One region of the Micromonospora sp. CNB394 genome, then DNA from elsewhere that is predicted to be linked to it. Evidence: riboswitches for the same ligand, from Rfam matches in the RefSeq annotation. Region 1 holds a riboswitch; the other holds the start of a gene.
What was found. Region 1 has a riboswitch for thiamine pyrophosphate ahead of thiE (thiamine phosphate synthase). Riboswitches for the same ligand answer to the same signal wherever they lie in the genome.

Region 1 (6,965 bases):
CCCGCGCCGTACGCCAGGCGCCCGGCCTCGACCGCGTACCGCATCGCCGTGGCCATCGCCACCGGGTCGGCGGCCCGGGTCACGGCGCTGGCCAGCAGCACCGCGTCGCAGCCCAGCTCCATCGCCAGCGCCGCGTCGGACGCCGTGCCGATGCCCGCGTCGAGCACCACCGGCACGTCGACCGCCTGCCGGATCAGCCGGATGTGGTGCGGGTTGCCGATGCCCAGCCCGGAGCCGATCGGCGACCCGGCCGGCATCACCGCCGCGCATCCCACATCGGCCAGCCGCCGGGCCAGCACCGGATCGTCCGAGGTGTACGGCAGCACGGTGAACCCGTCGGCCACCAGCTCCTCGGCGGCGCGCAGCAGCTCCACCCCGTCGGGCAGCAGCGTGCGCTCGTCACCGATCACCTCCAGCTTCACCCAGTCCGTGTCGAACGCCTCCCGGGCCAGGTGCGCCGTCTTCACCGCCTCCACCGCGGTCCGGCAGCCGGCCGTGTTCGGCAGCAGCCGTACGCCACACCGCTCCACCAGGTCGAGCAGGCCGCCCGACCCGCCGGGCGTGGTGTCCACCCGGCGCAGCGCCAGCGTCACCAGTTCGGTGCCGGAGGCGCTCATCGCCTGTTCCAGCACGTGCAGGTTGGCCGCGCCGCCAGTACCGAGGATGAGCCGGGAACCGAACGTGACCCCGCCGATCTCCCACGTGGACATCCGCTCACCCGCCCTGTGTGGCGCTGAGCACCTCGACCCGGTCGCCGTCGCGCAGCACGCTCGCCGACCAGCCGCCGCGCGGCACCACCTCGCCGTTCACCGCCACCGCGAGCCCACGCTCCCGGTCGGTCACGGTGCGGACCACCTCGGCGACTGTGACGCCCTCGGGCAGCGTCCGGCCGGTGCCGTTGACGATCAGTTCCACGTGCGCTCCTTCCCGAAGCGGTCCGGGGTGAAGGGGGCGAGCGCGGGATCCGGCTCGCCGGTGACGATCAGCTCGGTGACCAGGTCGGCGGTGACCGGGGTGAGCACGATGCCGTGCCGGTGGTGCCCGGTCGCGGCGAGCACGCCCGGCCGCCCGGGCAGCGGCCCGATGATCGGCGCGTTGTCGGGCGTACCGGGGCGCAGCCCGGCCACCGACTCCACCAGCTCGTACTCGACGAGTTCCGGCACCAGCTCCGCGGCGGCGCGCAGCAGCGTCAGCACGCCACCGGCGGTGACAGCGGTGTCCGCGCGCTCCTCGACCGTCGCCCCGACCACCACCTCACCGCTGTCCCGGGGCACCAGGTAGACCGGCTCGCTGTCCGCGTACCCCCGGATCACGTGCCGGAAGCCCGGCGGACCGCCACCCGGTGCGCGCAGCCGCAGCACCTGGCCCTTCACCGGCCGGACCGGCAGGCCGGTCAGGCCCGCCGCACCACACCCGGCAGCGACCACAGTGACCCGCGCGTCCACCTCGGACAGCGCACCGACGCGGCTCGGGCGCAGCTCCACCCCGGCGCGCTCCGCGGCCGTGCGCAACGCCGCGACCAGTCGCCGCGGGTCGACCTGATGGTCGCCGGGGGCGACCGCGCCGCCACGCACACGCGGCGCCAGCGCCGGCTCGCGGTCGCGCAGCTCCGAGGGGCGCAGCGGCGTGATCGGCAGCCCCAACCCCAGTTGGTACGACCACAGCCGCCGCGCCTCGGCGAGGTCGTCGGCGGTGAGCCCGACGACGAGCGTGCCCTCGGTGCGGTACCCGAGGCCGACGCCGCTCGCCCCGGCCAGCTCGGCGGCGAAGCCGGGCCAGCGGGCGGCGGACTCCACGAGCAGCGCGGTGAGTTCGTGCTCACCGAAGTACGCCTCGGCGACCGGCGACAGCATCCCGGCGGCCACCGACGAGGCACCCGATCCGGGCCGGTCGTCGTGCACCACCACGCGCAGTCCTCGCTGCGCGCACCGCCACGCGACAGCCCACCCCACCGGACCGCCCCCCACCACCGCCACATCGGTAAGGAAGGGCCCCCTGTTAACGCCTCCGGTAGAGGAAGGGCCCCCTCTTAACACGTCAGCGCCCGCAGCAGCTCGGCGGTGGCGTGCGCGGGATCGGCGGCCAGGCTGAGCGCGCCGACCACTGCCACCCCGTACGCCCCGGCGGCCCGCAACGCCGGCACGCTCGCTGCGGTCACCCCGCCGATCGCGATCACCGGCACGCCGACCGCCTCGGCGACCGCGCGTACCCCCTCGGGGCCGATCGGGTCCGGCAGGCCGGACTTGGTGGCGGTGACATGGCACGGGCCGACGCCCAGGTAGCTCGCGCCCGCGTCCACCGCCGCTCGGGCGCCCACCGGCTCCCGGGCGGTCGCCCCGAGCACCGCGTCCGGTCCGAGCACCCGGCGCGCGGCGGCCACCGGCAGGTCGTCCGCGCCGACGTGGCCCCCGGCGGCGTCCACCGCGAGCGCCACGTGCAGCCGGTCGTTGACCAGGCACAGTGCCCCGTACGGCCGGCACGCCTCGGTCACCCGGTGCGCCAGCTCGTACGCCTCCCGGTCGGTGGCGTCGACCTCCACGCGCACCTGCACGACGAGTTCGGCGCCCGCCACGGGCAGGGCGGCATCCAGCACGGCGAGCGGGTCACGCCCCGGCCGGGTGTCGGTGATGAGATGCAGTCGTCCCAGGGACAGCACGGCAACGCTCCTCCCTGCGCCGGCATTACCCGGATCAGGTTCGACGGTCGGGGGCTCCCAGCCCCCCTCTCAGCCCGGTCCGCACCGGGCTCCCGTGGGTCACTTGCGGCCTACCGTACGACGCCTCCCGCCCGTACGGAAGCCCGGGTGAGGTTTTTCCCAGGAACCGTGCACATGCCGTACCGGGGCGACGGGTGACGGTCTCGTCACGACACGCTGCCGGGATGTCCGTTCCCGCCCGTGTCCCGGGCCGCCTGGCGGTCCTGCCGTTCCGGGGCGGCCGTGCCGTCTCCGAGGGGCTGCTCACCTGGACGATGCTGCGCGGGCCGGCGTGGGTCCGCCTGCTGCCGGACGTGTACGTCCACCGGGACGCATACCGCGCCGACGACCACCGGATGTGGTGCGAGGCGGTGTCGTTGCGCCTGCCGCCGGGTGCCGTGCTCGCCGGGCGCAGCGCCGCCTGGCTGTACGGCGCAGACGTGCTCACCCGCGACGCACCGGTCGCCGTGCTGCTGCCGGCAGCCACTCGACTGCGCCCACACCCACGGTTGCGGGTGGTCCGGTCGCCGCTGCCGGAGCGGGACCGCACCCGCGTCGGCGGGCTGCCGGTCACCACCGGGCTGCGTACCGCGTTCGACCTGGGTCGGCAGGGTCCAGTCGCCGAGGCTCTGGTCGCCGTCGACGCGCTGCTGCGTCGACGGGTCGTGCAGCTGCCCGTCCTGCGGGCCTACGCCGCAGACCGCCCGGGCTGGCCGGGCGCTCCGCTGTTGCGCGAGGTGCTGGCGCTGGCCGAGCCGTTGAGCGAGTCCCCGATGGAGACGCGGCTGCGGCTGCTCCTGCTCGACGCCGGCCTCGGCCCGCTCGTCGCCCAGCACGAGGTGCGCGCCGGCGGACGCTTCGTGGCCCGGGTGGATCTGGCCTGGCCGGCGCTCCGCCTCGCGGTCGAGTACGACGGCGACCACCACCGCGAACGGGCTCACTTCCGGCGGGACGTGGCTCGCCTGAACGCGCTGCGCGCGGCCGGGTGGGTCGTGCTGCGGTTCACGGCCGACGACGTGTTACGCCGCCCGGACGCCACAGTCGCCCTGGTCCGCCAGGCCCTGGCGGAACGTCGCGCCACCGCGGCGGACCACTGATCCGCGCCCGCCGCCCGCCGGGCCGCCGGAGACACCACGGGCTCAAAGGCCGTCGCAGACACCCATGCCGTTCCACTCGTCGCCAGATCCAGCCGCCAGTGGAACGCCATGGGTGTCTCAAGGCCCTCTTGACACCCATACCGTTCCACCCATCGTGAGCGCTGCCTCTGGGTGGAACGCCATGGGTGCCTCGCGCGCGGGCAAGCCCCGGCGGGCGGCACGCCCGACGCGCGCACGGCACACCCGACGCGCGGACGGCACGCCGTACGCGCGAGCACACGCGCAGGCCCGACGTGGTCAGGGCGTCGGTGCGGCGAAGGCTGTCAGAGGATGGCGTCCAAGGCGTCCAGGTCCTCGTCGGTGGGCTGCCAGGTGCCGGCTTCGGCGTTGGCCCTCACCTGCTCGGGAGTGGTCGCCCCGGCGATCACCGACGTCACGGCGGGACGGGCCGCCAGACCGCCGACGGCCACCTGGAGCATGCTGATCCCGCGCTCGGCCGCGTACGCCTCGATCGCCTCGATGACGTCCCAGCGCGCGGCGGCCAGCCGCTCGGCGTACCGGCCGCCACCGGCCAGGCGGCTGCCCGCCGGGGGTGCCTCGCCCCGCTTGTACTTGCCGGTGAGCAGCCCGTTGGCGAGCGGGAAGAACGGCAGCATGCCGAGGCCGAACCGCTCGCAGGCCGGGATTACCTCGTCCTCCACCCCGCGCTCCAGCAGGGAGTAGTGGTTCTGCGCGGAGATGAACCGGGTACGCCCCTGCGACGACGCGGTCCAGTCGGCGTCGGCGATCTGCCACCCGGCGAAGTTGGAGTTGCCCAGGTAGCGCACCTTGCCGGCGGTCACCAGGTCGTCCAGCGCGGCGAGTGTCTCGTCGATCGGGGTGCCCGGGTCGGGCTCGTGCATCTGGTACAGGTCGATGTGGTCGGTGCCGAGCCGGCGCAGCGACGCCTCGACCGCGCGGGCGATGTAGCGGCGGGCACCCCGGGCGCCGTGATCCGGTCCGTTCGCGCCGTGCATGTCCATGCCGAACTTGGTGGCCACCACCACGTCGTCGCGGCGGCCCTTCAGTGCCTGGCCGAGCGTCTCCTCGGAGGCGCCCTGCGGCTCACCGTAGATGTCGGCGGTGTCGAAGAAGTTGATCCCGGCGTCGAGCGCGGCGTCCACCACGGCCCGGGTGCCGTCGAGATCGAGTTTGCGGCCGAAGTTGTTGCAGCCGATGCCGACCACTGACACCACGAGCCCGGAGTCGCCCAACCGGCGATAGGTCATCTCACTCACGAGATCCACCCTATGCCCGCAGGCCGGGCACCCACCCGGCGAGCACTTCAACCACGCACCTCGGCGGCCAACACCCGGGCGTCACCGATGGTCGCCGCCAGTTCCGCGGGGGTACGCCCCACCGCGCCCAGCAGCGCCTGCGCCCGCGCGGCGAAGTCCGGCGGCGCGCCCGGCAGGCGCCCGGCGGAGGCGATCATGCCCTTCTCGTTGACCAGCCACCGTCCGGCCCGTCCGTGCGGCGCGTGGACCAGCACCCCGACCACCCGGAACAGGCAGCCCACCACGTAGCCGGAGTCACCTCCGGCCGCGCCCTTGGCCGCGCCGTCGAGCAGCAGCCCGGCCTCCCAGCCACCGGCGACCAGCGCGGCGCCGAGCGCGGGCGGGTAGTCGGCGGTCTCGGCCCGCAGCGCGGTCAGCTCGCCGGTCGGGTCGGCGAGCACCCGCCCGAGCGCCACCTCCCCGGCGTACGCGTGCGAGTAGAAGACAGCCGGTCGGCCAGGTCCTGGCCGATCACCCCACGTCCCAGACCGGTTCCGGCGTCTCCACCACGTCGCCGTCGCCCCGGAACAGGACGAACCGGTCGAAGGTACGGGTGAACCACCTGTCGTGTGTCACCGCGACCACCGTCCCGTCGAACGCGGTCAGCCCGGCCTCCAGCGCCTCGGCGGAGGCCAGGTCGAGGTTGTCGGTGGGCTCGTCGAGCAGCAGCAGCGTCGCCCCGGACAGTTCCAGCAGCAGCACCAGGAACCGCGCCTGCTGCCCGCCGGAGAGCGTGCCGAACCGCTGGTCGCCCTGCCCGGCCAGCTCGTACCGGGACAGCGCCGCCATCGCCGCGTGCCGGTCCATGCCGGCCCGGTGGTCGTCGCCGCGCCACAGCACCTCGACCAGCGTCTTCGCCATCAGCTCCGGCCGGTCGTGGGTCTGCGAGAAGTGCCCGGGCCGGACCCGGGCGCCGAGCCGGACCACGCCGCCGTGGGCGACTGGCGCGAGCGCGGCGGCACCGTCCACAGGCGTGTTGCCCGGTTCCGGGTCGGTGCCGCCCCGGGCCAGCAGGCGCAGGAAGTGCGACTTGCCGGTGCCGTTCGCGCCGAGCACCGCGACCCGGTCGCCGTACCAGAGTTCCAGGTCGAACGGGTAGGTCAGGCCGTCCAGCTCCAGCTGCTCGGCGATCACCGCGCGCTTGCCGGTCCGCCCGCCGGTCAGGCGCATCCGGATGTCCTGGTCCTTCGGGGGTACGGGCGGGGGCCCGGCCTCCTCGAACTTGCGCAACCGGGTCTGCGCGGCCTGGTAGCGGGAGGCCATCCCGTCGTTGTACGCGGCCTTCTGCTTGTACATCAGCATCAGCTCGCGCAGCTTCTGGTGTTCCTCGTCCCAGCGTTTGCGCAGCTCGTCGAGGCGGGCGTGCCGGGCCACCCGCGCCGAGTGCCAGCTCGCGAAGCCGCCCGGGTGCACCCAGGCGCTGCCGCCCTCCACCGCGACGACCCGGTCGGCGGTCTGGGCCAGCAGTTCCCGGTCGTGCGAGACGTAGAGCACGGACTTGCCGGATTCGCGCAGCCGCGCCTCCAGCCAGCGTTTGCCGGGTACGTCGAGGAAGTTGTCCGGCTCGTCGAGCAACAGCACCTCGTCCGGGCCGCGCAGCAGCAGCTCCAGCGCGAAGCGCTTCTGCTGGCCGCCGGACAGCGTGCGCACCGGCCGGTCCCGGGCGCTGTCCCAGGGCAGGTCGAGCACGATGGTGGCGACGGTGTCGAACAGGACTTCGGCGTCGTACCCGCCGGTCTCACCCCAGGCGGCGAGCGCGTCGGCGTACGCGAGCTGGGCCTTGGCGGCGGCGGAGCTGTACTTGCCGCGGACCTCGGCCGCCCGCATGGCCGCCTCGGTCTCGGCGAGCCGCAGCCC
Region 2 (6,965 bases), on a different contig from region 1:
GACGCCGGTGGGTGGCAGTGCGTCCCCTCGCGTTAATTCGGATGCGGGGCGCTCAGGCCGCGGGATAGCGTGACGGCATGCGTAAGTGACGCCACATCTCCGAGCCCGGTCCACTGCCGCCAGTGCCGTGGATCCGTCCTGCTCCGGGCGTCCGCATCCCTTTCCGCCACCGTCGGTAGCGGTGTCTGTCGCGATCGGATCGCACCGGAGCCCTCGCTCGGCGCGTCCCGATCGGCGCGCCCGTACGACAGGAGGCCCGCGCATGCCAGCGAAGCGTAACCCAAAGAAATCCCGCAAGCAGTCCGCGCCGCAGGTGACCGCGCCGAACCTCGACGTGCTCACAGCGACGCCGCCAGCGGTGGTGCTTCCCACCGAGCCCGGGTCGCCGGTCGGTTCCCCGGAGATCGCGGTCCCGCCCGGCGCGTCCACGACGCCGCCCCGCTCCGGTCCACCGGCCGGACGGCAGCCGCGGCTGACCGGGCGTAGTCAGCGGGCCGGCCAGACCCGGTTCTACGCCTTCCGCCGCAGCTGACCTACAGCCCGATCCCTGCCGTTGCTCGCCGGGCGGGCCCGACAACGGAGCCTGCCCCGGCGGGCGTCACCCGCTCCTTCCCACCGCGGGCCAGCCCTGCGCCTTCCGCGGTCCCCGGCGACCCTATGGGGGCCACTCCGTACCAAGGTCTCGCCCGGTCGTGGTTGACCATGAGGTTGGCGGCGACAAATCGGGCACTCTTTGCCGTCAAGTTCATGGTCAACGGGGCGAGGGTGGGCGCTGGGCTGGCCGGGGTGGGCCGGGTCAGCCGATCAAGGGGCGGAAGGTGCCCAGGGCGATGCTTGTCGCCAAGGCGGCTCCGGCCAGGAGGGCGGCTCCGGCGACCAGCAGGGTGTCGGCGCGGGTGAAGCGCTGGGGGCGGGCGACAGTGCGCGGGGTGCCCGCGTCGAACCCCCGGGCGTCCATCGCCACCGCCAGCCGGGTGCCCCGCCGGATCGCGCCCACCAGCAGCGTGAACGCGGTGGACGCGAACAGCCGCAGCTTCGCCACCGGGTTGCGTCCGGCGTCCACGCCGCGCGCCCGGCGGGCCAGACTGATCATCCGCCACTCCTGTTCCAGCAGCGGCACCATCCGGAACGCGGCGAGCGCCCCGATGGCGAACCGGGCCGGCGCCTTCGCGTTCTGGATCAACGCGTCGGCCAGGTCGGTCGGATCGGTGGTGGCGAACACGACGATGCCGGGCAGGGCCACCGCGACCATCCGCAGCACCAGCCCGAGCGCTGTCGTCAGCACGCCCTCGGTGACCAGGATCGGCCCGGCCTGGAGCAGTACCGGGCCGGAGCGGTCGGCCGCGAAGAGCACGAGTGTGACGAGGATGCCGACGGCGCCGGCCAGCAGCGGCCAGGCCCGCCGGGCCAGCACCCGGTAGCGGACACCGAACAGCGGCAGCACCGCGAGTTCGACGGCGATGGCGATGGCCGGTGCCACCGGGTCGAGCGTCGCCACCAGGATCACCGTGAAGACCAGCGCGGCGGCCAGCTTCGCCACCGGGTTGCGGCGGGCCAGCGGGGCGCCGGGTACGGCGACCAGTTCGAGGCCGATCACGGCACACCTCCGGCAGCCGGGCCGTCGTCGCCCGCGCGCGCGGCCTCGGTCACGCCGGTCGCGGACCGCCCGTCGGGGGAGCGTTCCGCGCCGGACGGTGACCGGTCCAGGGTGAGTGTCCGGTCGGCCAGCGCGGCGACGAAGTCCTCGTCGTGGGTCACCGCCACGACGCCGTGACCGGCGTCGCGCAGCTCGGCGAGCAGGTCGACCAGCTCCAGCCAGGTGCGCCGGTCCTGGCCGAACGTGGGCTCGTCGCAGATCAGCAGGCGGGGCGCGGTGGCCAGCGCCGTCGCCACGCTCAGCCGCCGCGCCTCGCCACCGGAAAGGGTGTACGGGTTGGCGCCCGCCAGCTTGTCCAGCCGCAGCCGCTCCAGCAATCCGTCGACAGTGGCGGTCACCGCCGTGTCGGGCTGACCGGTGCGGCGGGGGCCGAGCGCCAGCTCGTCGCGGACCGTGGCGGTGACGAACTGGTGCTCCGGGTCCTGGAACACCGAGCCGATCCGGCGGACCAGCGCCGGTGCACGCCAGCGGTGCGGGGGAGTGCGCGCGTCCCGCCCGGCGAGTTCCGCCGACGCAGTCACGGTGCCGGTGCCGGGTTTCAGCAGGCCGCCCAGGAGCAGCGCCAGCGTGGACTTCCCGGCCCCGTTCGGGCCGAGGACGGCGAGCGCCTCGCCGGCGCGTACCCGAAGGTCGGTCGGGGCCAGCCGGGGTGGGAGGCCGAGCCGGCCGGCGGTGAGCAGCACGTCGCCGGGCGGCGCGGCGGCGTGCCGGGGTGGCGCGACGTGCCCGGGTACCCAGACTCCGGTGGCCGCCAGCGCGTCGCCGTGCGCGGCGAAGACCGTCTCGGGCGGCCCGTCGGCGCGGACCCCGCCGCCGGGTTCGAGCACCACGACGCGGTCGACCAGCGGCAGGGCCTCGGTGACCCGGTGCTCGACCAGGATCATCGTGGTGTCCGGGTCGAGCGCGTTCGCGACGGCCCGGCGGATCAGGGCGGCACCGGCCGGGTCGAGGTTCGCGGTGGGCTCGTCCAGCAACAGCAGTCCGGGGCGCAGCGCGAGCGTGCCGGCCAGCGCCAGCCGCTGCTGCTCGCCGCCGCTGAGCGCGGCGGTCGGGCGGTCCCTGTCGTACGGGAAGCCGACCCGCCGCAGCGCCTCGTCGACGCGGGGCCAGATCTCGCCGGCCGGTACGCCGCGGTTCTCCAGCCCGAACGCCACGTCGTCGCCGGAGCGGGCCATGACGAGCTGGGTCTGCGGATCCTGGAACAGGATGCCGACGCGCTCACGCGCCTTGCGCGGGTCCAGCCCGTCGATCTCGACGGCACCCTCCTGCTCGCCGGAGTCCTCCGGCAGCAGCCCGGCCAGCGCGGCCAGCAGCGTGCTCTTACCGGCCCCGGAGGGCCCGAGCAGCAGCACCCGCTCGCCGCTCTCCACGCGCAGATCCACGCCGCGCAGAGCCCAACGTTTCCGTCCCCCGTGCCGCCACCCGAACCCCCGCAGCACCACAGCGCTCACGAACCACCCACCCCCTCTCCCGGCCCAGCTCGTGTGATCAAGGAGTTCGCGTCCGGGAAACCATGCCCGACGGACGCGAACTCCTTGATCACCGGGGCGGAGTGAGCCGTCAGACCAGGGCCCGGTCGCGGCCGGCGGGGAAGCGGTCCAGGACGCCGGTGTTCGCCAGCGCGCGGGTGAGGACCACGGCGCCCAGGCCCGCCACCAGCAGGCAGCTGAGCACACCGAACGCGATGTACGGCAGCCGGAACGTGGTCCAGCTCGTGGCCGGGTACCAGTAGAGGACGTCGAACACGGTGGCGAAGAGGCCGCCCGCCGCCCCGGCCAGCGCCGCCGTGACCGGCCGGTAGCTGCGGTACCGGGTGGCCGCGAAGACGCTCTCCACTCCCAGGCCCTGCACCGCGCCCTGGAGGATCGCCATCGCGCCGTACGGGGAGCCGAGCAGCACCGAGACGGTCGAGGCGACGGTCTCGGTGAGCAGCGCCGCACCCGGCTTGCGGACGATCAGCGCGCTCAGCACGGCCGGGATGAGCCAGACGCCGTACATGACCGACTGGAGCGGGGCGAAGAAGGCGAACGGCCCGTCGCTGCCCTTCCAGAGGATGTTCCAGAGCTGGAACACGACGCCGAAGGCGACGGCGATGACAGAGGCGACGACGATGTCGACGGTACGCCAGCGGTTGCTGTCGGTGTGGTTCACGGATGGCTCCCAGTTCGTCTAGGTGAACCAGGAGAAGACGCACGCCGCGCCCGGTGGTCACCGGACGGCGACGCGGCTGGAGGTCGACCGAACTCCCTGCGCTGGCATTACCCAGATCAGGTTCGAGGGTCTGCGGGCACCGGCCCGCACTCTCAGCGCTGTGCGCTCCCCTGTCGGATGTGAAGTTGTCTCGTCGCAGACGCTAGCACCGACGACGGTCTCCGGCCCAGTAGGGCGAGTGTCGGTATGGTGGCGATCATGCAGGTGGATGCGCGGGGACTGACGTTCGAGGTGCGCGCTGGCGGCCCCGAGGGGGGTGACCCCGTCCTGTTGCTGCACGGCTTTCCGCAGCACTCCGGCGAGTGGGACGCGGTCACGCCCGCGCTGCACGCCGCCGGGCTGCGCACGTACGCGCTCGACCAGCGCGGCTACTCGCCCGGCGCGCGCCCGGCGGACGTCGGGGCGTACCGGATCCCCGAGCTGGTGGCCGACGCGGCGGCGGTGCTCGACGCCCTCGGGGTGGCACGCGCACACGTGGTCGGCCACGACTGGGGCGCGATCGTGGCGTGGGGCCTGGCGGCGGCCCACCCGGAGCGGGTCCGGACGCTCACCGCGGTGTCGGTGCCGCACCCCTCGGCGATGGGTCACGCGCTGGCCACCGACCCGCGGCAGAAGGTCAAGTCCGCCTACATCGCGTTGTTCCGCAAGCCCGGTATGGCGGAGAAGGTGCTGCTGGCGTGGCACGGCGCCACGCTGCGCAAGCTGCTGAGCGGCGTGGGCGACGCCGGTACGGTCGCCCGGTACGCCGAGCCGATGCGCGAGCCGGGGGCGTTGACGGCGGCACTGAACTGGTACCGCGCGATGACCGGGGCGGACATGAAGGGGGTCGCCCCGGTCGGGGTGCCGACCACGTTCGTGTGGAGCGACAAGGACGTGGCGATCGGCCGGACGGCCGCGCAGGCGTGCGCCGCGCACGTCACGGGTGACTACCGGTTCGTGGTGCTGCCAGGGGTCAGCCACTGGATCCCGGACGAGGCACCCGGCCCGCTGGCCGAGGCGATCCTCGCCCGGTGCGCAGGAACGGAGGAGGCATGACGGTGAGCGCCGACGCGTACCTGGCGGTGGTGACCGAGACGATCGGCCGGGTCGCGGCCGAGCAGCGGCAGAACGTGGCCGACGCGGCCGACCTGATCGCGGCGGCGCTGCGCGCCGACGGTGTGGTGCACGCGTTCGGCACCGGGCACTCCGAGGCGCTGGCCATGGAGATCGCCGGTCGGGCCGGCGGTCTGGTGCCCACCAACCGGATCGCGTTGCGTGACCTGGTGCTGATCGGCGGCGACCCGGCCGACGTGCTCGGCCCGAAGCTGGAACGCGACCCGGCCGTGGCGCACCGCCTGTACGAGTTGGCGCCGATCCGGCCGCAGGACGTGTTCGTGCTGGCCTCGAACTCGGGCGTGAACGGGGCGATGGTCGAGTTCGCGTCCGTGGTGAAGGAACGCGGGCACGGCCTGGTGGCGATCACGTCGGCGCAGCACTCGGGCCGGATGACCTCGCGGCACCCGTCCGGCCGCAAGCTCGCCGACTTCGCCGACGTGGTGCTGGACAACGGCGCCCCGTACGGCGACGCCACGCTGCCGCTGCCGGGCGGCGGCGCGGTCGGCGCGGTCTCCTCCATCACCGCGGCGCTGCTCGCCCAGCAGATCGTGGCCGAGGTGGTGGCCCGGCTGGTCGCGGCGGGGCGGCGCCCGCCGGTCTACCTGTCCGCGAACATCACCGGCGGCGACGAGCACAACGCCGAGCTGGAGGCACGGTACGCGGGTCGGATCCGCCGCGGTTCCTGAACCGGTTTCGTGATCGCTCCTGCGGGGCACAGGCGGTCCTGCCGGTGGGCGTTTCCCCACCGGTCGTGCCGTCTTCACCGGAGGTTCACGAGGTGTCCAAGGAATCCGAGAAGCAGCGCTGGCAGCGCAACTTCGCCGACCTCTTGCAGGAGCTGCGGGTCGCGCAGACCGGCGTGCAGATCCTGTTCGCCTTCCTGCTGACGATGCCGTTCAGCAACGCCTTCACCCGGACCACCAACTTCCAGCGCGACGTCTACATCGTGGCGTTGCTGGCCGCTGCCGCCGCGGCCGCGATGATCATCTCGCCGGTCGCGTTCCACCGGGCTCTGTTCCGTCAGGGGCGCAAGCCGGAGCTGGTCCGCTTCGCCCACCGGATGGCCTCGGGTGGCCTGTTCTTCATGCTGATCGCGATGGTCAGCGCGGTCCTGCTGGTCACCGACTTCGTGCTGCCCCGGCCGGTCGCGTTCGTGCTCAGCGCTGCTACCGGGATCTGGTTCCTGACCTTCTGGGCGATCCTGCCGTTCAGCCGCCGTAACTGGGGCGAGGACGACATCGACGACGAGGACGATGACCCGCAGACGCTGTCCGGCGACTGACGGTCCGCCAAATCGGACGTGCACGCGACGCTACCCCTGGGTAACACCCGGGGGTAGCGTCGTTTTCGTCGCACGCGTCGACGCAGCCGGACCGACGAGGAGGCAGCCGTGACCACGACACAGAACAGCCGGCCCGAGTCACCAGACGGTGCGGGGCCGCTGCCCACCGAGGCGGGCCAGGTCTCCGAAAAGGAGGCCCGGCAGGTCGCCGAGGCGGCCCGCGAGTCGGCCTGGGACCGGCCGAGCTTCGGCAAGGAGTTGTTCCTCGGCCGCTTCCGGCTCGACCTGATCGACCCGTGGCCCCGCCCCGACCCGGCCGAGGTGGCCCGCGCCGACGAGTTCCTCGGCGCGCTGCGCGCGTACCTGACGTCCGAGGTGGACGGCGAGGCGATCGAGCGGGACGCGCGCATCCCCGACGAGGTGTTCCACGGCCTGGCCGGGCTCGGCACGTTCGGCATGAAGATCGACCGGAAGTACGGCGGGCTGGGGCTGAGCAACCTGCACTACTGCCGGGCGCTGATGCTCGTCGGCTCGGTGAACCCGGCGGTCAGCGCGCTGCTCTCGGCGCACCAGTCGATCGGCGTGCCGCAGCCGCTGAAGATGTTCGGCACGCCCGAGCAGAAGGAACGGTTCCTGCCCCGGCTCGCCGCCGGTGAGGTCTCCGCGTTCCTGCTCACCGAGCCGGACGTCGGCTCCGACCCGGCCCGGCTCGCCACCACC

Region 2: it holds a riboswitch for thiamine pyrophosphate, as region 1 does, so the genes downstream of both, C569_RS0118940 (ECF transporter S component) here and thiE (thiamine phosphate synthase) in region 1, are expected to answer to the same signal.

The regions. Positions count from the first base shown of each region.
Region 1 covers NZ_KB895826.1:62,090-69,054, reverse strand. Annotated here, with positions in the region: gene C569_RS0104335 (thiazole synthase) at 1-710, opposite strand, end outside; gene thiS (sulfur carrier protein ThiS) at 715-915, opposite strand; gene thiO (glycine oxidase ThiO) at 906-2,036, opposite strand; gene thiE (thiamine phosphate synthase) at 2,030-2,656, opposite strand; TPP riboswitch at 2,651-2,762, opposite strand; gene C569_RS0104315 (DUF559 domain-containing protein) at 2,881-3,792, shown strand; gene C569_RS0104305 (aldo/keto reductase) at 4,116-5,078, opposite strand; gene C569_RS29810 (hypothetical protein) at 5,117-5,524, opposite strand; gene C569_RS0104295 (ABC-F family ATP-binding cassette domain-containing protein) at 5,580-6,965, opposite strand, start outside.
Region 2 covers NZ_KB895841.1:80,935-87,899, forward strand. Annotated here, with positions in the region: gene C569_RS0118925 (hypothetical protein) at 263-532, shown strand; gene C569_RS0118930 (energy-coupling factor transporter transmembrane protein EcfT) at 797-1,597, opposite strand; gene C569_RS30580 (ABC transporter ATP-binding protein) at 1,594-3,108, opposite strand; gene C569_RS0118940 (ECF transporter S component) at 3,218-3,808, opposite strand; TPP riboswitch at 3,884-3,990, opposite strand; gene C569_RS0118945 (alpha/beta fold hydrolase) at 4,067-4,903, shown strand; gene C569_RS0118950 (sugar isomerase domain-containing protein) at 4,900-5,649, shown strand; gene C569_RS0118955 (DUF6328 family protein) at 5,742-6,245, shown strand; gene C569_RS0118960 (acyl-CoA dehydrogenase family protein) at 6,354-6,965, shown strand, end outside.